Regions from separate parts of the Streptomyces sp. NPDC047049 genome, predicted to be linked through region 1. Evidence: riboswitches for the same ligand, from Rfam matches in the RefSeq annotation. Region 1 holds a riboswitch; each other region holds the start of a gene.

The links. A riboswitch is a leader RNA that binds a small molecule or an ion and turns the genes downstream of it on or off. The one in region 1 is predicted to bind cyclic di-AMP.
Region 2: it holds a riboswitch for cyclic di-AMP, as region 1 does, so the genes downstream of both, ABZ851_RS03990 (peptidoglycan DD-metalloendopeptidase family protein) here and ABZ851_RS29685 (M23 family metallopeptidase) in region 1, are expected to answer to the same signal.
Region 3: it holds a riboswitch for cyclic di-AMP, as region 1 does, so the genes downstream of both, ABZ851_RS12760 (C40 family peptidase) here and ABZ851_RS29685 (M23 family metallopeptidase) in region 1, are expected to answer to the same signal.
Region 4: it holds a riboswitch for cyclic di-AMP, as region 1 does, so the genes downstream of both, ABZ851_RS08165 (NlpC/P60 family protein) here and ABZ851_RS29685 (M23 family metallopeptidase) in region 1, are expected to answer to the same signal.

What each region holds. Positions count from the first base shown of each region.
Region 1 is NZ_JBEYVM010000018.1:118,713-123,639, forward strand. Features, by position in the region: gene ABZ851_RS29675 (pitrilysin family protein) at 1-1,050, shown strand, start outside; gene ABZ851_RS29680 (pitrilysin family protein) at 1,089-2,471, shown strand; cyclic di-AMP (ydaO/yuaA leader) riboswitch at 2,684-2,839, shown strand; gene ABZ851_RS29685 (M23 family metallopeptidase) at 2,852-3,631, shown strand; gene ABZ851_RS29690 (GntR family transcriptional regulator) at 3,897-4,586, shown strand; gene ABZ851_RS29695 (HPr family phosphocarrier protein) at 4,892-4,927, opposite strand, start outside.
Region 2 is NZ_JBEYVM010000001.1:859,328-864,254, forward strand. Features, by position in the region: gene ABZ851_RS03980 (PP2C family protein-serine/threonine phosphatase) at 237-1,382, shown strand; gene ABZ851_RS03985 (DUF2332 domain-containing protein) at 1,457-2,656, opposite strand; cyclic di-AMP (ydaO/yuaA leader) riboswitch at 2,913-3,095, shown strand; gene ABZ851_RS03990 (peptidoglycan DD-metalloendopeptidase family protein) at 3,107-4,279, shown strand; gene ABZ851_RS03995 (aldo/keto reductase) at 4,519-4,927, shown strand, end outside.
Region 3 is NZ_JBEYVM010000004.1:287,959-292,885, reverse strand. Features, by position in the region: gene ABZ851_RS12775 (TetR/AcrR family transcriptional regulator) at 66-629, shown strand; gene ABZ851_RS12770 (ATP-dependent Clp protease proteolytic subunit) at 1,725-2,360, shown strand; gene ABZ851_RS12765 (hypothetical protein) at 2,366-2,674, shown strand; cyclic di-AMP (ydaO/yuaA leader) riboswitch at 2,953-3,152, shown strand; gene ABZ851_RS12760 (C40 family peptidase) at 3,157-3,630, shown strand; gene ABZ851_RS12755 (LysE family transporter) at 3,732-4,400, opposite strand; gene ABZ851_RS12750 (LysR family transcriptional regulator) at 4,472-4,927, shown strand, end outside.
Region 4 is NZ_JBEYVM010000003.1:51,591-56,517, reverse strand. Features, by position in the region: gene pcrA (DNA helicase PcrA) at 1-1,678, opposite strand, end outside; cyclic di-AMP (ydaO/yuaA leader) riboswitch at 1,969-2,153, shown strand; gene ABZ851_RS08165 (NlpC/P60 family protein) at 2,161-3,309, shown strand; gene ABZ851_RS08160 (hypothetical protein) at 3,518-3,871, opposite strand; gene ABZ851_RS08155 (NlpC/P60 family protein) at 4,197-4,927, shown strand, end outside.

The sequences.
Region 1 (4,927 bases):
ACCAACTACTTCGAGACCATGCCCGCCCACGAGCTGGAGCTCGCGCTCTGGCTGGAGGCCGACCGCATGGGCTCGCTGCTGACCGCGCTCGACGACGAGTCCATGGAGAACCAGCGCGACGTCGTCAAGAACGAGCGCCGCCAGCGCTACGACAACGTCCCCTACGGCACGGCCTTCGAGAAGCTGACGGCCATGGTGTACCCCGAGGGCCACCCGTACCACCACACACCCATCGGGTCGATGGCCGATCTGGACGCGGCCTCCCTGGAGGACGCGCGGGCGTTCTTCCGGACGTACTACGCGCCCAACAACGTCGTCCTGTCGATCGTGGGCGACATCGACCCCGAGCAGACCCTGGCCTGGGTCGAGAAGTACTTCGGCTCGATCCCCGCGCACGACGGCAAGCAGGCGCCGCGGGACGGCACGCTGCCCGACGTCATCGGCGGCGAGCTGCGCGAGGTCGTCGAGGAGGACGTGCCCGCCCGTGCCCTGATGGCGGCCTACCGTCTGCCGCACGACGGCACCCGTGAGGCGGACGCCGCCGACCTCGCGCTGACCGTCCTGGGCGGCGGTGAGTCCTCCCGCCTCTACAACCGGCTGGTGCGCCGTGACCGCAGCGCCGTGGCGGCCGGCTTCGGCCTGCTGCGGCTGGCCGGCGCGCCCTCGCTGGGCTGGCTGGACGTGAAGACGTCCGGCGGCGTGGAGGTCCCCGGCATCGAGCGCGCGGTCGACGAGGAGCTGGCCCGCTTCGCCGCCGAGGGCCCGACCCCGGAGGAGATGGAGCGGGCACAGGCCCAGCTGGAGCGCGAATGGCTGGACCGGCTGGCCACGGTCAGCGGCCGCGCCGACGAACTGTGCCGCTTCGCCGTGCTGTTCGGCGACCCGCAGCTGGCGCTGACCGCCGTGCAGCGCGTCCTGGACATCACTCCCGAGGAGGTGCAGGCGGTCGCCAAGGCCCGGCTGCGCCCCGACAACCGCGCGGTGCTCGTCTACGAGCCCACCGAGCCGACCGACGCCGCCGACACCGAGGAAGGGGAGGCGGACCAGTGAGCGACGCCACCACCCACGCCGATTCCCCCGTGAGCAGCATGGACTTTCACCCGCAGCCCCAGGGCGGCGCACCCAGGCCGTGGGCCTTCCCGGCCCCCGACCGCAGCCAACTGCCCAACGGGCTCACCCTCCTGACCAGCCACCGCCCCGGCCAGCAGGTCGTCGCCGTCGAGATCAACCTCGTCGCTCCCCTGGAGGCCGAACCCGAGGGCCTGGACGGCGTCGCCACGATCATGGCGCGTGCCCTGTCCGAGGGCACCGACAAGCACGACGCGGAGGAGTTCGCCGCCGAGCTGGAGCGCTGCGGCGCCACCCTGGACGCGCACGCCGACCACCCCGGCGTACGGGTCTCCCTCGAGGTGCCGGCGTCCCGGCTGCCGCGCGCGCTCGGCCTGCTCGCCGACGCGCTGCGCGCTCCCGCCTTCCCGGAGAGCGAGGTCGAGCGGCTGGTGCGCAACCGTCTCGACGAGATCCCGCACGAGCTCGCCAACCCGGCCCGGCGCGCGGCGATGGCCCTGTCCAAGGAGCTGTTCCCGGCCACGTCCCGTATGTCGCGGCCGCGCCAGGGCACCGAGGAGACCGTCGGGCGCGTCGATGCCGCGGCCGTGCGCGCCTTCTACGACGCCCATGTACGGCCCGCGACGGCCACTGCCGTCATCGTCGGTGACTTCACCGGTGTCGACCTGGACGCCGCGCTCGCCGAGACGCTCGGCGCGTGGCGTGGCTCGTCGGCCGAGCCGCTGAAGGCCTCGCCGATCGTCGCCGACGACACCGGCCGCGTGGTGATCGTGGACCGCCCCGGCGCCGTCCAGACGCAGCTGCTCATCGGGCGTATCGGCGCCGACCGGCACGACCGGGTGTGGCCCGCGCAGGTCCTCGGCACGTACTGCCTGGGCGGCACCCTCACCTCCCGTCTGGACCGTGTTCTGCGCGAGGAGAAGGGCTACACCTACGGGGTGCGCGCCTTCGGCCAGGTGCTGCGCTCCACCGCCCCCACGTCCCCCGAGGGGGCCACGGGTGCCTCGCTGCTCGCCATCAGCGGGTCGGTGGACACCGCCTCCACCGTCCCGGCGCTCGAGGACCTGTGGAAGGTGTTGCGCACCCTCGCGGCAGAGGGGCTGACGGACGACGAACGGGATGTCGCCGTACAGAACCTCGTCGGGGTCGCGCCGCTGAAGTACGAGACCGCGGCAGCCGTTGCCGGCACCCTCGCCGACCAGGTGGAGCAGCACCTGCCGGACGACTACCAGGCGCAGCTGTACGTCCGTCTCGCGGAGACCGGCACGGTGGAGGCGACCGCGGCGGCCGTCAACGCCTTCCCCGTGGACCGGCTGGTGACGGTCCTGGTGGGCGATGCGGCGCAGATCGCCGAGCCCATCAAGGCGCTGGGCATCGGTGAGGTGACGGTCGTCGGCGGCTAGTCCCCGCCATGTGACGGAAGGTCACATATCGACAAAGCAACTCCCGTGGCGACGGTCCGCCACGGGAGTTGCCGTATGTCCGGTTTGTTGCGGCCGGTGCCTCGGTTCTTGTGGCATCCCGCACAAAAAAGCGGTTCTGTTTGCCGATTGAAAGTTGCCCCGTTTAGCGTCGGTCCGGCTGTTCGTCACAACTCCGCCACAACCGTGGCACCGGACAGTCATCGCCGAGTCCCCGTACGGCGCGAGCCAGGGGAGCCGGGGACCCAGAGTCCCTTGGGGTGAATCGGGCTCCCCTCCGGAGGAGCCCGTAGGAGACCTTCCTGCTCCGAACCCGTCAGCTAACCCGGTAGGCGAGAAGGAGGGAAAGGACAAGCCAGTACATGGCGTTCATCCGTGCCACCGGGAAGCACCGCCGTACGAGCCGCCCCGTTAGGACGCCCCGCAACATCGCCGGCATAGCCACCCTCGCGGCCGGCGGCGTGGTCGCCTCCGTGGCCTCGCCGGCGCTGGCGGCCACGGACGAGGCCCGCACCCACGACACCGGTCTGCAGCATGCCGTGGTGCTCGGTGACGAGCTCGCCAACCACGTCGCGGCCCAGGCCGACGAGCAGCAGGCCGAGGCGGAGGCCGCGGCGGCGAAGGCGAAGGCCGAGGCCGTGGCCAAGAAGCAGGCCGAGGAGGCCAAGCGGCGCGTCGAGGCCGCCCGCAAGGCCAAGGAGCGCGCCGCCCGTGAGGCGGAGCGCAAGCGCCTCAACACCTTCGTCGCCCCCGTTGCCGACTCCTACGTGTCCACCTCGTACAAGGCCTCCAGCGGCCTGTGGTCCTCGGGCAGCCACACCGGCATCGACTTCCACGCCGCCTCCGGCACCTCCGTCCACGCCGTCGGCACGGGCACCGTCGTCGAGGCGGGCTGGGGCGGCTCGTACGGCAACAACATCGTGATCAAGATGAGCGACGGTACGTACACCCAGTACGGTCACCTGTCGTCGCTCGGCGTCTCGGTCGGCCAGCACGTCACCCCGGGCCAGCAGATCGGCCTCTCCGGCGCCACCGGCAACGCCACCGGCCCGCACCTGCACTTCGAGGCCCGCACCGGCGCCGACTACGGCTCGGACATCGACCCGGTCGCGTACCTGCGCTCGCACGGCGTCAACGTCTGACCTTCCGCCCCGTCCGCCCGCGCTCCTCATAGGGCCGCGCCCCCTCCGAGCGTCCGCCCGAAGCCCCGGCTCCACGGCTGGGGCTTCGGCGTATCCGGCGCCCCGGCAGTGGGGCCGGGGATATGCGGCGCCCTCCCGCCAACTTCCGGCCAAAAAATTTCCCTGAATAACCGGAGTCCGCCGGAAAGGCGTTCCGGTCGAATAGAGTCACGGAAAAGGCGCCGATCGGCGGCGTTTCCAGGGGATGACGGCGGAGGCACGGAAGATGCGAGGCCATATTTCCGCTCATGCGGTGTGCACGGCGATTCGCGATGACATTGTCTCCGGTGCGCTGGCGCCGGGGAGCCGGCTGATCGAAGAGATCCTTGCGGCCCGGTACGGCGTTTCCAGGGTGCCGGTCCGTGAGGCGCTGCGGACCCTGCAGTCCGAAGGGTTTGTCACCACCCGCCACCACGCGGGCGCCTGCGTCGCCGAGCCCACCGAGCAGGAGGCCGCCGATCTCCTCGACGTCCGCGCCCTGTTGGAGCCGCTGGGCGCCGCCCGCGCGGCCGTCCGCCGTAGCCCGGCTCACCTCAAGGTGCTCCGCGGCCTGGTACGGCTAGGCCGTGAGCGGGCCCGTCACGGCAGCCCGGCTGATCTGCGCCAACTGGACGGCTGGTTCCACGAGACGCTGGCCCAGGCGGCCGGCAGCCCCAGCCTGACGGCGCTGCTGACCCAGCTGCGGCGCAAGATCGAGTGGATGTACGCCGTGGAACTGCCCGCCCGTACGGGGGAGTCGTGGGACGAACACGGCGCGGTGCTGGACGCGGTGGCCCGCGGAGACGCGGAACGGGCCCGTGCCCTGATGGCGGCTCATGTCGAACGCGCACTCCCGGTGTACCGGCTCCGGCGCCCCGCCAGGGCAGAGGTGAGGGATCCGAAACCGCCCGTCAACACAGTCCGCGCCCGCCCTTAACAATCGCGCCGTATACAAAGAAGTGCGGAAGGGGATTCGGGAGGGGGCGAGATTACGGTTTCGTCCCCGTCGGCATTCAGTATGTATGCGTGTCGTCATGCGTGCTGTGCCGGCAATAAGTGCTGCGCTGCCCTGCGTGCTGCCATAGGTCCGCATCGGAGGAATTGATTAGCGCACGCTTTCTTTTTGCGTCCCCGATATCGAGGCGTCGTCTCCGATATCCCGGGCACAGCGAAACGGCCCCGCCGCGGCAACCGGTCACCGGTCGCCGCGGCGGGGCCGCAGCAGCAGAAGTCCTGGAGGACTCAGACGGTCTCGGGAAGCTCCTCGAGACCCTCGGC
Region 2 (4,927 bases), on a different contig from region 1:
TCACCGACGACTTCCCCGAACGGGCGTGGCGTTGGCCGGAGTGAGCAGGCCGGAGGCCCAGGGGTGGGGTGCGAAGCCAACCCCGGCCGCGCCGTGACCCGTCCGGCCGCCGAGGATTCGCCGTCCGGCGCCGTAGCGGAAACGCTGGGGACGTCAGCGGAAACGCTGGGGACGTCGACGCGGCCGCCACCACGGTGCTCGTAGGGACGGGCGGGAGTGGGGAGAGGCCGGTGCGGATGCTTCAGGACGAAGCGCGTCCCAGGGATGACGGGGGGCGGCAGGTGGGCCGCGGCCGGCGGACGAAGCTGTCCGGGCGTCGGCCGGTGCGTCTGCTTCCCGCGCTTCTGATCGCCGGGGGCCTCGTCGTCGGTGCCGTCACGCCGGCCGGTTACACGGCCGCGCCCTTCTTCTGCGCCGCCCCGCTGATCGCGGCGTCGCTCTCCTCCCTGCGCAGTACCGCCGTCACGTCCCTGGCCGCCGTGCTCGGCGAGATCTGGGCCGTCACCTACCGCGGCGCCGTCGAGGACTACCAGGAATCCGTGGCGGAGAGCGTCATGATCTTCGTGGTCGCCCTGCTGGCCCTCGGGCTCAACCGGTGCGTCCAGAGGAGCGATGCCCAGCTGGCCTCCGTACGGGACATCTCGGAGGCCGCGCAGCGCGCCGTACTGCCCATGCCCCCCGAACGGCTCGCCGGCCTCGGAGTCGCCGCCCGCTACGTGGGCGCGCGGGCGGATGCCCGGATCGGCGGCGACCTCTATGCGGTGCAGGACACCCCGCACGGCGTACGGCTGATCGTCGGCGACGTACGGGGCAAGGGGCTGGAGGCGGTGGAGGCCGCGGTGATCGTCATCGGTGCCTTCCGCGAGGCGGCGGAGCAGGAGACGACGCTGGAGGCGGTGGCGGGCCGGCTGGAGCGGGCGCTGCAGCGGGAGGGCGGACGGCGCGCGGGGCTCGACCAGTTCGAGGGGTTCACCACTGCCGTCCTCGCCGAGATCCCCGCCAACGGGCAGTCCGTGCTGCGTGTGCTCAACCGCGGCCATCCGCCCCCGCTGCTGCTCACCCTGGACGGCGGGGTGCGTGAGCTGGTGCCCGTGGCGCCGGCGCTGCCGCTGGGCATGGGCGAGGTGGCGAGCTGGCCGGACCGGTCGGACGAAACGTTCTTCCCGGCCGGTGCCCTGCTGCTGTTCTTCACCGACGGAGTGACCGAGGCCCGGGACCTGCTGGGCCGCTTCTACCAACCGGCGAGCAGACTGCGCGGCCGTCGTTTCCCGGGGCCGGACGCCCTCCTGGACACGCTCGTCGAGGATGTCGCACGGCATACGGGCGGCGCACCGGCCGACGATATGGCCCTGTTGGCGGTGCAGCGGCCGATGAGTGCGTAGGGAGGCCGTGCACGGCGGGGCGTGTCCCGGCACGGCTCGCGCTGCCCTGCGGAAGGCGCCGTGCGTGGCGCGCCCTACGGCATGCCCTGCGCCACGCCCTCCGTCCCCGGGAACCGGTGCAGGCTCTCACCGTGCGGGCCGGTGAGCGCGACCGGGCGCTCGTCCAGGGCGAGGGTGAGCAGCCGGGCGTCAGCCGGGTGCGGCGAACGGTGCGCCGGGGCGGGGATCCAGGGCAGGACGGCGGGGTGCTCGTGGGAGATCCAGTGGCCGCCGCCGGGCCGTCCGCGCAGCAGCGACCGTACGAGATGCGTGAACTCCTCGCGGCGGGCGGGCGCGAGGTCGGCCAGCGCGGCGCTGTGGAAGATGACCAGTGTGGCCCCGGGGGGCGCCTCGGCGGCGAGCGCGGGCAGTTCCTGGAGCAGGTCGCCGCGCACCAGCCGTGGCCGCGGCGCCGGCCGCACCGCCTCGACGGCCGCGGACAGCCGCGCGGCGCGCTCCTCGTCGCCCGGCCATACGAGCGCCTGCAGCCAGCGCAGATCGTCCGGTTCGGCGGCCGGGTCGAGCGGGTCGAGGCCGATGCCTGCCCGCCAGAGGATCCGCGGCATCCGGCCCCGGGCGGGCAGCAGCTCGTCGGCCGTCCACGCCGTACGGCACTCCAGCACCAGGGGGCTCTCCGGCGCCCCTGCCTCCGTTCGTACCTCCGCCTCTGCCGCGGCCTCCGCCTTCGCCTCTGCCTCGGTGAGACGGGCGCCGCTTCCCCCATCGCCCTCGTACCGGCGCAGGTAGCGGTAGCGATAGCGGTCGGGATGCAGGCACAGCCCCGCCGACGTGCCGACCTCCAGCAGCGCCAGCGGCTGCGGCAGGCGGGCGAGCAGCGGCAGCAGCGTCGCGCAGTGGGCCGGTTCGTCGGCCCGGGGCGAGCGCTGCATGATCACCGCACGCACCTCGTTCCAGTGCCGTACCGTCCACTCGCGCCAGCGGCCGTACGCGGTTTCGCCGCGCGGCCCCAGCTCGGCGTGCGGGCCGTCGAGGTAGCGGACGGCGGCGAGCAGAAGCTCCGGCTGCTGTGCGCCGCCGGCCGGCAGCGACCCCGACACCAGATCGCAGAGCTCCGGGTCGTGGCTGATCCGCGCGCTCAGCTCCTCATGCGCCGCGGACCGTCCCCGCGCCTGGCGCCAGGAGAACTCCCGGTACCGCTCCGCCAAGCCCCATGTGCCGACCACGGTGCGCTCGGCGTGACGGGTGTTCCCGGTGTTCCCGACGTTGACGGCCATGATCCGACGTTACTGCTCTCACGTTCCGTAACCGAGGGGCACCCCTCCGCATAACGACTGGTGCACAATCGCCGCGAGATCGTTTAGGCGCGGACGGTCAACTCGCCCGGTTTGCAGCCATGCTGGCCGAAAAAGTCCAGGCCAAAGCTCCTGGGAGGCCGCTAGGAAATCCCGGGAAGGCTTGGAATTCGGCTGCGTTCTCTATTACTGTCCGATAACGCAGCGCGGTCGTCCCAGCCGTCGCAAGAGGCGGCACCGTGCGCAGACGCCGAATCCCGCACGCGCTTTTCACGCACCTCCAGCACCTCGAACTGCACCAAGGGAACCGGGGAACCACTTCCTTGGGGTGAATCGGACGCTCTCCGCCAGCGGGCGCCCGTAGGAGACCTTCCTGCTCCGAACCCGTCAGCTAACCCGGTAGGCGAGAAGGAAGGAAAGGAGAGCGCCCCCGTGGCGTCCAACAGGCCTGCCCCCGAGGGTCCGTCCGCCTACGACCTCGATGACCGAGGTGCCTTCCCGGGCCCCGGTCATGCGGACAGCATCAACGACGGACCGTGGGAGGAATGGAATCCCACCGAGGATTCCGTCCGCTCGGTCCGCGGCAAGCACAGAGTGGCCAAGCAGCGTGGCAGCGGGCTCGCCCGCGGTGGCACGGTCCTGGGCGTCGGCGTCATCGCGGCGGTCGGTGCCGGCGGGATGGCCACGGCCGAGGGCCGCCCTCCGGTTCCTATCTCGATGCCCGACGTCGGCGGAATGGCCGACGACCTCGCCGACAAGCTGCCGGACGCCAAGTCGCTTCCCGGCGTCGGTGATCTCATATCGGACGCGGGCTCGGACGCGGGCGCGGCTTCGGACGCGGGCTCGGACGCGGGCGCGGCTTCGGATGCGGGCACGGCCTCGGGAGCCGGAACGGACGAGGCGGTGGCTCCGGCCGGTGCCGGTCCCCTCACCCGGACCACCCGGACGGACTCGGGCGCGGACGCCGGCGAGGCGCTGCGCAGCCGCATCCTCCAGCAGGCCGACGCGCAGCAGGGCGCCGCCGAGCAGGAGGCCCGGGAGACCGCCGAGCACACCGCTTTCCAGACGGCCGCCGAGGAAGCCGACGCCCACCAGGAGTCGGCCGAAAAGGCCGCAACAGCCAAGAAGGCGGCCGAGTTGGAGGCCAAGCGCGAGGCCGAAGAGGCGGCCCGTCGGAAGGCGGAGGCCGCCCGCCTCGCCAAGCTGGCGAAGAGCTTCATCGCTCCGGTCTCCTCGTTCACGCTCACCGCGAGCTTCGGCCAGGCCGGCGACCGCTGGGCCGCGGACCACACCGGGCAGGACTTCGCCGCGCCGACCGGCACTCCCGTCAAGGCCGTGCACTCCGGCACCATCACCCAGGCCGGCTGGGCAGGCTCGTACGGCTACCGCATCGTCCTCACCCTCGACGACGGCACCGAACTCTGGTTCTGCCATCTGTCCTCGATGGTGAAGACCTCCGGCAAGGTCAGCACGGGCGATGTCATCGGCCGCGTCGGCGCCACCGGCAACGTCACCGGCCCGCACCTCCACCTGGAGGTGCGCCCGGACGCCGGCGACCCGATCGACCCCATGCCGTGGCTGCGCGATCACGGCATCAACGTGTGACGCACGGTCTTCGGCGTGTGGCGTGTGGCGTGTGGCTGCGGGCGCGTGAGGTGAGGCTTCGGCTTGTGATGTGCAGCTTCGGGGTGTGACGCGCGGCCTCAACGGGCGTCCGTCCAACAGAAGTTGGCGTCGGCGGGCGTCAGGGGCATCCCAGGGCGTCGCGGGGCGCCGTGTGGCACCGGCAGCGTCCGGGGGGAGCGGAAGGAATAACTCCGCTCCCCCCGGCGTTGCCACCACACATGACTGCGACCCACACCCCCCGAAATCGTCAGTCCCTCGGCTCGCTCTCCGTCTCCCCGCTGTCCCTCGGCGGCAACGTCTTCGGCTGGACGGCCGACGAGAGCGAATCCTTCGCCGTGCTCGATGCCTACGTCGCGGGCGGTGGCAACTTCATCGACACCGCCGACGTCTACTCGGCCTGGGTCCCCGGCAACAAGGGCGGCGAATCCGAGACCGTCCTCGGCAACTGGCTGGCCTCCCGCGGCAACCGCGACGATGTCGTCATCGCCACCAAGGTCGGTGCCCATCCGGACTACAAGGGCCTGTCCGCCGCCACCATCAAGTCCGCGGTCGACCTCTCCCTCTCCCGTCTGCGCACCGACTACATCGACCTCTACTACACCCACTACGACGACGAATCGGTCGAGG
Region 3 (4,927 bases), on a different contig from region 1:
TGATCTTTGCTTTAACTCGGTGGCCCATCCTAGTAGAAGCAAAGATCTTTGCGTATGCTGGTGACGTGTCTCACCATGCAGCCGCCAGCCGCCCCGGAGGGCGGAGCAGTCGAGTACTGACCGCGATCTACACCTCGGTCGGTGAACTCGTGGGCGAGGGCGCCGAAAAGATCACGTTTCCCGTGGTCGCCGAGCGGGCCGGAGTCAACCCGACGACGCTCTACCGACGCTGGGACAGCGTCCACGCTCTCCTTGAGGAAGTCGCTGTCGCCGCCCTGACCCGGGACGGTGAGTCAGCGCCCGACACCGGATCCCTCCAGCAGGATCTGACCGAGTGGGCGCAGGTCATCGCCCGCGACATCACACGTCCCCACCGAGCCCGATACCTGCGCGCGATGGTGTCGGCCCGCACCGAGATCGTCGCGAGTTGCCCGGTCACGGAGAAACGGCGCGAGCAGGCATCGGAGGTGGTGAGCCGGGCCCGCGAACGCGGTGAGAAGACACCGAGCGTCCCGCAGATCCTCGACCATGTCATCGCGCCTCTGTACCACCACGTCGTATTCGCCTTGCCCGTCGATCGCGAGTACGCGCGACGTCTGGTCCGCGATGTTCTGGCTATGGCTGAGTGACAGGCTGTCCCGCACATGCTGGACGCGCTGCTGGACCTGCACGGCGGCGTGAGCCGGAGACGGTGATGCCCGACCCACCTCGGTACCGATGTTCCCCGAGGCCGTCTCAGAAGCGGTCCTTTGCCCGAGCAAGATCAAACGTCACGGCCCGGCGGACGCGAAGCGCCGTTCTGGTTCCCGGAACTCGTTCTCACGCAAAGGTAATTCGGGGCACTTCTGAGAATGACAGCATGCCGGGCATGACGGCCCCTCAAGAAGCCTCCCCGAGCGACGCGGAGGACGTCCAGCGCCACCCCTGTCCGCGCTGCCGGGCCGAATGTGGAGACCGTGGACTTCGACAGCGCCGCGTCGGAACCGGGGGCTTCGGCGAGGGTGTTCTCCACGTCCCAGGTGGACAGGCCGCGGACGAACGAGGCGATCACCGGCGACTCCAGCACATTCGCCCGAGTCACCGCGGCGCCGAACAGACGCGAGCGAACGCCTCCGTGGTGCCCCGCACCCTGGGACGGGCCACCGTCACCGGTCCGGACGTCGTCTTGATGGCCACCTCGCGACGCCCGTTGCGGCGCCCGGCCCGCACCACCGGTCCGGCCCCCTCCGTCTCACCGGCCTCACCCTCAGCGGCGGCACCGGCGCACTCGCCGTGACGCACCTGGAGCTTGCCGAAGGGCCCAGGTCCCACTTGATGTCGGCCAGGTCGAGTCTGCATGCCTCGCTCACCCTGTGCCCGACCTGCGACATCAGTTTCGATGCGGTGTAGTTCCGTGCGTGAGGGCGAACTTGCGGCAGGTCGCCAGCCCGCCACCCCAGCCGGTGAACAGCGCCTGGCCACGGGCTCGGCCGGCGGGATCCGCAGGGCGGCGTCCTTGGTTACCCGCGGGCGGTCCGTCCCGTCGAGCGAGCATCGACGACCCGCCCGGTCATCCGAAGGGTCTCAACCTTGTGCCGCAGTTCGAGGAGAAGCTGTGAGATATCCGCCCTCAGCGAACAGTTAAAACTGCCTCTGACCTGGGACTTGTAACTGATCACCAGGATCTGCTGTCATTCTGACGGAACGTACGTCCTGTACATTTTTTACGGAGGAGAGGAGCAGACATGCTGCGACCGACGGCCCGCTATGTCCTTCCGGAGTTCACCGAGCGCACCGCCCAGGGGACGCGCACCATGGACCCGTATTCCAAGCTGCTCGGCGAGCGCATCATCTTTCTGGGCACCCCGATCGACGACACCTCTGCCAACGACGTCATGGCGCAGTTCATCCACCTCGAACACGCCGCGCCCGACCAGGACATCTCGCTCTACATCAACTCCCCCGGCGGCTCCTTCACCGCGATGACCGCCATCTACGACACGATGCATTTCGTGTCGTGCGACGTGGAGACCGTCTGCCTGGGGCAGGCCGCCTCGTCCGCCGCGGTGCTGCTGGCGGCCGGCACTCCGGGCAAGCGGCTGGCGCTGCCCGGCGCCCGGGTCCTGATCCATCAGCCGTCGTTCAGCGAACCCGTCCAGGGACAGGCCAGTGACCTGCAGATCCAGGCGACGGAAATGCTGCGCACCCGCGACGTACTGGAAGAGATGCTGGCGAAGCACACCGGGCAGACCCGCGAGCGGATCGCCACCGATATCGAGCGCGACAAGATCTTCGACGCCCCCGCCGCCCAGGAGTACGGCCTGATCGACCAGATCACCCGTAACCGCAAGCTGTCGGCGCTCCGGCCCGGGGCGCGGTGAGCCCGATGCTGCCGCCCGAACCACCACCGCTGCCCGCCCTGACCCGCGCGGAGGGGGAACTCATCGACAGCTACCTGGAAGTGATCGACCTGCTGGGCCGGATCAATCCGGCCCGCTGCGGGGGCACCTACAGCGGGCTGCGCGCCGCCCAGGCGCTGGTCGGCAAGGCCACCCGGCTGCGGGACGCCCTGACGCTGATGCACCAGCGGGGCGAGACCGAACTGCACCGCGCGACGCTGACCCGGGCACTGCGGGTGCTGGACGGTGAGCGGCGGGCCGGACTGGTGACGATGCCGCCACCCGAGGAAATCTGACCCGGCGCACGCTCCGAGGCTGCGCATACGGCGTAGCCTCCGCCCCCGATCTGAGGAGGCGACGAATTGCGCGGCGCGGACCCAATTCCTGCGGTCTCGGATGTTTCGCCCCTGGTCCGCGGGGTGCAACGCTCCGCGCCGCGGCACCTGAGGGAACAAATCTAACCATTCGGGCCAATTGTGACCCATCTCACATACGGCATTTTCAACTCGGAATTCGGCTGCCAGGTGCGTGACGATCCCTTCGACGACAAGACCCCGCCACAGCGACGGGGCGGTCCGGACGGGCGCCTAATCCCGCCGCCGTGCCGGACGTCCGGTCGACGAGGTGGACCGGCGGGAGCGGAGGACCCGAGCAGGACGGGGTCCCGGCCTACACGGCCGAGGGCTCCTTGGGGTGAAGCCGTACGCACGGCCGGGCATCTTCGCCTGCCCGAACCCGACAGGTCTTCCTTCGCAGGCGGCTGACGAAGGGTTTGCGCATGACCATGCGCATGCATACGCCGAATCTGCTGGCGCGCGCCGGCACCGTCACCGCTCTGACGCTGGTCACGCTCGGCGGGACCACCGTTGCGCCAGGAGCGGCCGGGAACGCCGAAGCCGCATCCGTGTCCGCCCATGCGCTGCGGATCGCGGCTTCCCAGAGCGGAGCCCCCTACCGGTACGGCGCCCAGGGGCCGCACGCCTTCGACTGTTCGGGGCTGATGCTGTACTCGTTCAAACGCGCCGGCCGGTTGCTGCCACGCACCGCCGCCGCACAGTACGGCCGCACCCGGCACATCCCGCCCGGCGCGCGCCGGCGCGGCGATCTGGTCTTCTTCCATTCGCGCAGCGGCATTTACCACGTCGGCATCTACGCGGGCCGGGGCCGGATGTGGCATGCGCCCAAGGCCGGGAGCGTGGTGCGGCTCGAACGGATCTGGAGCCGTTCGGTCTGGTACGGGCGGGTGGGCTGATCCTGCGCATTCATCTCACGATCGGTCAATTGCCGGTGCGTTCGGCAGATTTCCCCCGTGCCCACCGCACCCCGTGAATAGCCCTGGGCGCACCACCTCCCTCAGGACAGCGCCAGCTCGACGAGCAGGATGCCGCCCAGCGCCGTGAGCAGCGCTCCGGTGGTGGCTTCCAGGGCACGGGCCACCGAGGGGCGGCGCAGCCAGACGCCCAGCCGGTCGACCAGCAGGGCGACGGCGGGGAACCAGACCAGCGCCATGGCGACGACCATCGTGGCGAGCAGCAGCGTACGGGGCAGCGCGGGCGCTCCCGCCGGAACGAACTGCGGGAGCAGGCTGAGGAAGAGCACGGGTGCCTTCGGGTTGAGCGCATTGGTCAAGAAGCCCTGGCGCAGACTCCGCGTGGTGCCCAGGAGGGCGGTGTGCGGGCGGCCGTCGGCCGGGGTGCCCGCCGCCGTGCGGGCCGTGCCGTCCGTGGTGGCCGCCGGGCGCCGGACGGCCGCGATCAGGGCGCGGGTGCCGAGGTACAACAGGTAGCCGCCGCCCAGGAGTTGGACCGCGCCGAAGAGCGCGGGCACGGCGACCAGCACCGCCGCGAGCCCGGCCACCGCCAGAGCGGTGTGCACCAGCAGCCCGCCCGCGACTCCGACGGCGGCCGCCACCCCCGCCCGGCGCGAATCGAGCGCATGGCGCACCACGACCGCGAAATCCGCGCCCGGCATGGCGACCATGCCCGCGGCGACTCCGGTGAAGGCGATCAGCTGTCCGTCCATAGGAGCAGCTTCGCCGGTCGGAGGCTTTAATGGGTATTGGCAATGTTCTTGGTGAGCCTGAAGAGATTCTTATGTACGACCCCACCCGGCTGGCCGCCCTGGTAGCGGTGGCGGAGGCCGGTTCGATCACCCGCGCCGCCGCCCGGCTGGGCTACACCGCTCCGGCGCTCTCCCAGCAGCTCGCCAAACTGGAGCGGGAGGCCGGGGCGGCCCTGCTGGTGCGCCACCATCGCGGTGCCCGGCTGACGGCGGCCGGTGAGCTGCTGCTCGTACGGGCCCGGCGGGTCCTCGACGAACTGGACCAGGCGCGGCACGAGCTGTCCCGGCTGGCGGGGCTGTCCGGCGGGCGGCTGCGGGTCGGCACGTTCATGACCGCCGGCACGCATCTGCTGCCGCCCGCGCTCAGCGCGTTCCGGCGGGCCCACCCCGATGTGGAGCTGAGCGTGACGGAGTACGTCCCGCCGCAGGCGAGCGCGGCGGTGGCGCGGGGTGAGGTCGATCTGGCGCTGACGCACGAGTATGTGCCC
Region 4 (4,927 bases), on a different contig from region 1:
CTTCCAGGATCGTGGCAGGGCCGGCGCCGGACTCGACGATGGTGCGCAGCTCCTCCATGAGGACGTTGAAGCGCTTGACGGCGTTGGCGGAGCGGGCCGCCATGCCGTACGCCTCGTCGACCCGGCGCAGTGCCTGCGGGAAGGTGATCTTCTCGCGCAGCGACAGGGCGTCGATCATCGCCTCGGCGCGGTCGCCGATGCCGCGCTTGGGGACGTTCAGGATGCGGCGGAGCGGGACGGTGTCCTCGGGGTTGCTGAGCACCCGCAGATAGGCGAGGACATCGCGGACCTCCTTGCGCTCGTAGAAGCGCACCCCGCCGACGACCTTGTAGGGCAGTCCGACCCGGATGAAGATCTCTTCGAAGACCCGGGACTGGGCGTTGGTGCGGTAGAAGACCGCGACATCGCCGGCCTTGGCGTCACCGGCGTCGGTCAGCCGGTCGATCTCGTCGGCGACGAACTGCGCCTCGTCGTGCTCGGTGTCGGCGACATAGCCGGTGATCTTGGGGCCGGCTCCGGCGTCCGTCCAGAGGTTCTTGGGGCGGCGGTTCTCGTTGCGCTCGATGACGGCGTTGGCGGCGGAGAGGATCGTCTGCGAGGAGCGGTAGTTCTGCTCCAGCAGGATCGTGGTCGCGTCCGGGTAGTCCTCCTCGAACTGGAGGATGTTGCGGATCGTGGCGCCGCGGAAGGCGTAGATCGACTGGTCGGCGTCACCGACGACGCACAGCTCGGCGGCGGTCTCGGCGGGGCCGACCAGCTCGCGGACGAGGGTGTACTGGGCGTGGTTGGTGTCCTGGTACTCGTCGACGAGGACGTGGCGGAAGCGGCGGCGGTAGTGCTCGGCGACATCCGGGAAGGCCTGGAGCAGGTTGACCGTGGTCATGATGATGTCGTCGAAGTCCAGGGCGTTGGCCTCGCGCAGCCGCGCCTGGTACATCGCGTACGCCTCGGCGAGCGTCTTCTCGAAACCTCCCCCAGACTCCGTCTGGGAGGTGCCCCCAGCGGCCGTCCCGGCGAAGGTCTCCTCGTCGATGAGCTCGTTCTTGAGGTTGGAGATCTTCGCGCTGAAGGACTTGGGCGGGTAGCGCTTGGGGTCCAGGTCCAGATCGCGGCAGACCAGCGCCATCAGGCGCTTGGAGTCGGCGGCGTCGTAGATGGAGAAGGAGGAGGTGAAGCCCAGCTTCTTGGACTCGCGGCGCAGGATGCGGACGCAGGCGCTGTGGAACGTGGAGACCCACATGGCGTTGGCGCGCGGGCCGACCAGCTCCTCGACGCGCTCCTTCATCTCGCCGGCGGCCTTGTTCGTGAACGTGATCGCGAGGATCTGGCCGGGGTGGACATGGCGCTCGGCGAGCAGATGAGCGATGCGGTGGGTGAGCACCCGGGTCTTGCCGGAGCCGGCGCCGGCGACGATCAGCAGCGGGCCGCCCGTGTGCACCACGGCGGCCTTCTGCTCGTCGTTGAGCCCTTCCAGCAGCGTCGCCGGGTCGAGGACCGGACGGGCGGCGCCGTCGCGGTAGTACGCCTCTCTGGGCACGGGCGCGTCGAACCTCCCGCCGAAGAGGTCGGCGGGGATCTCCTCCGGGGCCGGGCCGTGCTCGTCCTCGGGGGGCGGGGGGTGCTCCTCGCCCTTGGGGCCGAGGTCCGCCAGGAAGCTGTCGTCAAAGAGGCTGCTCATCGCCCACCGAGTCTAGGCCGCCGCACTGACAGTCCGCGGCCCAGTAGCCGATTGCGGCCCGCTTCCGCCGCGGGCCGTGGCAGCGCGGCAGGTCAGACGTCCGGGGCCGGATGGAACCGGTCGGCGGCCCGTCTACCCGAATCCGACATCTGCCACGCCAACACCCGCATCGCGTTCAGGTCACAAAAAGGTTTCGGGCATATCGAACATCAGCCTTCACAGGAGCCACACGAGTTGGCTAACGTCCTCGCTCAGGCAGCCCGCCTCCCCGTGGACGACAGCGTCCGCACGGGCCGCCCACGCCGAGTCCGGCCCTGCCTTTGGGCACCCGGAGCCGGGGACCCACCAGCACCACCGGGGTGAATCGGACCGGACAGCCGCCGTCGGCGGACATCCGGACCGTAGGGCAAGCCTTCCGTCAGCGACACCGCCCGAACCCGACAGCTAACCCGGTAGGCGGTCCACGGAAGGAGTCGCCGGCCTTGGCGTCGCATCGCAAGCCGCGCACCAGCATTCTCACCTCGCCCGGAGGACGGCGTACGGCGGTCGGGCTCACCACCGCCGCCCTCGCCTCGGCCACGCTGCTCTCGCAGTCCGCCGACGCGGCCCCCCGGGCGCCCAAGCCCACCGTCGAAGAGGTCAAGCAGAAGGTCGACGACCTCTACCACCAGGCCGAGGTGGCCACCCAGAAGTACAACGCCGCCAAGGAGCACACCGACGACCAGCGTGACCGTGTCGACGGACTGCTCGACGCCGCCGCCAAGCGCGCCGAGAAGATGAACGACGCCCGGCGCCGGCTGGGCACCTTCGCGTCGGCGCAGTACCGCACCGGCGGCATGAACCCGACGGCGCAGCTGATGCTCGCCAAGGACCCGCAGCAGTTCTTCGACCGCAGCCACCTCATGGAGCGGCTGACCGGACGGCAGAAGGAGGCCGTCTCCGAATACCAGGAGCAGCAGGCCGCGGCCGCCCGGCAGCGGGCGGAGGCGACCCGCGACCTGGAGCGGCTGCAGTCCTCGCAGGCCTCGCTCAAGGAGTCCAAGCAGTCCGTCCAGCAGAAGCTGGCCGAGGCCCGGCAGCTGCTGTCCCAGCTCACCGCCCAGGAGAAGGCGCGGCTGGCGGAGCTGGAGCGCCAGAAGGAGGCGGCGGCCAAGCGCAAGGCCCAGGAGGAGGCCCGCAAGCAGCAGGAACGGGAGCGCCAGCAGCACGACGGGGGCGGCACGTCCGGCGGCCAGACCGGTGGCGGCGCCGACAACGGCGGCTCGACCGGGGGTTCGTCCTCCACCCAGGCCGAGAAGGCGCTCGCGTTCGCCCGCTCCCAGATCGGCAAGCCGTATGTGTGGGGTGCGACCGGACCCAGCTCCTACGACTGCTCGGGGCTGACCCAGGCGGCGTGGAAGGCGGCCGGCGTCAGCCTGCCGCGGACCACCTGGGACCAGGTCAAGGCCGGCCAGCGGGTCGCCACCAAGGACCTCAAGCCCGGTGACCTGGTCTTCTTCTTTGACGACATCAGCCATGTGGGCATGTACATAGGCGACGGCAAGATGATCCACGCCCCGCACCCGGGCGCCAACGTCCGGGAGGAGTCGATCTACTACATGCCGATCTACGGGAGCGTCCGCCCGGGCTGAGGCCCGGCCCCCGCTCCCCCTTCAGGCCACCCCCCACGGCAACCCCCCACACGCCACCGCGCGGCCGTCGCCTCCGGATGAGGAGTGCGATGACCGCGCGGTGTGCCGTTCGGGGAACCCCTGCGCCGGCGCCCGGAGCCCGGTTCCGGGGCGCCCGCCGCTCCGGCCCGCGCCCCGAGCCCGGCTCCCGGGGCGCCCGCCGGTCCGCTCAGGTCCAGAGCACGGCGATGAAGATGTTGGCCACCGTCAGCGCGCCGACCGCGCCGAAGAGCGGCGGGGCGATCTTCTCGTCGTCCCGCTTGACGTAGACCAGCCCCAGGATGACCACCAGAACGGCCATCTTGATGCCGAGCTTGAGGGTGTTGAGGCTGTGGCCCTCGGCCTGGTTGAGGCCGACCAGCACGATGCCGGTGACCAGCATCGTCAGCGCGCCGTGCAGCATCGCCGGCACGAAGCGGGCGGTGCCCGCACCCATCGCCTTCATCTGGGTCAGGAAGCCGCCCAGCAGGGAGGCGATGCCGATGATGTGCAGGCCGACGAAGAGATTGATTACTACGTCCATAGTGCTGGATCGTAGCCGCCGCATAGCACGGCTCTTCAGGCAGGGCGCCCACAATCGCCGCTTCGGTCAGGCCGGGCCCGCTCCCGGCCGTGCGGCCGTGGCGCCACGGTCACCTGCGCACCGGCACCGGTCGAAAGCGAACAATCCCGGGCAAGCGGACTCATCACCGCAACACCCCGGCTTAGCGTCCTCCTCCAGGCGGTCGACTCCCCGCCCTCGCCGGCCTCCCACCGGCGTCCTGTCGGCCGCCCCGCCGTGAGGTGCGGCGGCGGTCCGTTCCCTCGTTGCGGACCGCCGCCGGGCCCACGGGCTCCAAGGGAAGGAAGTGAGGGCCACCGTGGCCTCGCACCGCAAGCCGCGGCAGCATCCGCTCGCCGCGCTCACCGGCGGCGCACGCAGCGCACGCACCGCCCGCACGGCCGCCACCCTGGCACTGGCCGGCGCCGCCACCGCCACGGGCTTCGCTCCGGCGGCGGAGGGTGCCCCCGTCGCCGCCGTGGCCGACGGCGCCGGCCAGGCCGCGCACCGGCTCACCCCCGACCGGGTCAAGGACCGGGTCAACGCGCTGTACCAGGAGGCAGAGGTGGCCACGCAGAGCTACAACGGCGCGAAGGAAGCCGCCGGTGCCGCACGCGAGGAGCTGAGCAGGCTGCAGGACGAGGCCGCCCGCAGGACGGCGGAACTGAACGCCGCCCGCGGCGAGCTGGGCACCGTGGCCGCCAGCCAGTACCGCTCCGGCGGCGTCGACCCGACCGTACGGCTGCTGCTGTCCGCTGACCCGCAGCGCTACCTGGACGGCGCCGCGGTGCTGGAGCGGGCGGGCAGCCACCAGGCCACCGCGGTGGCCGGTTACGCGCGCCGGCTCGGCAGCGTACGGCAGATCCAGCGGCGGGCCGAGGACACCGCGCAACGGCTGGCGGACACCGAGTCGGCGCTGAAGAAGCACCGGGTCACGGTCGTCCACAAGCTGGGCGCCGCCGAGCAGTTGCTGAACCACCTCACGGCCGAGCAACGGCAGCGGATGGCGGGCCACGGCGGCGCGCACGGCGGCGCCGG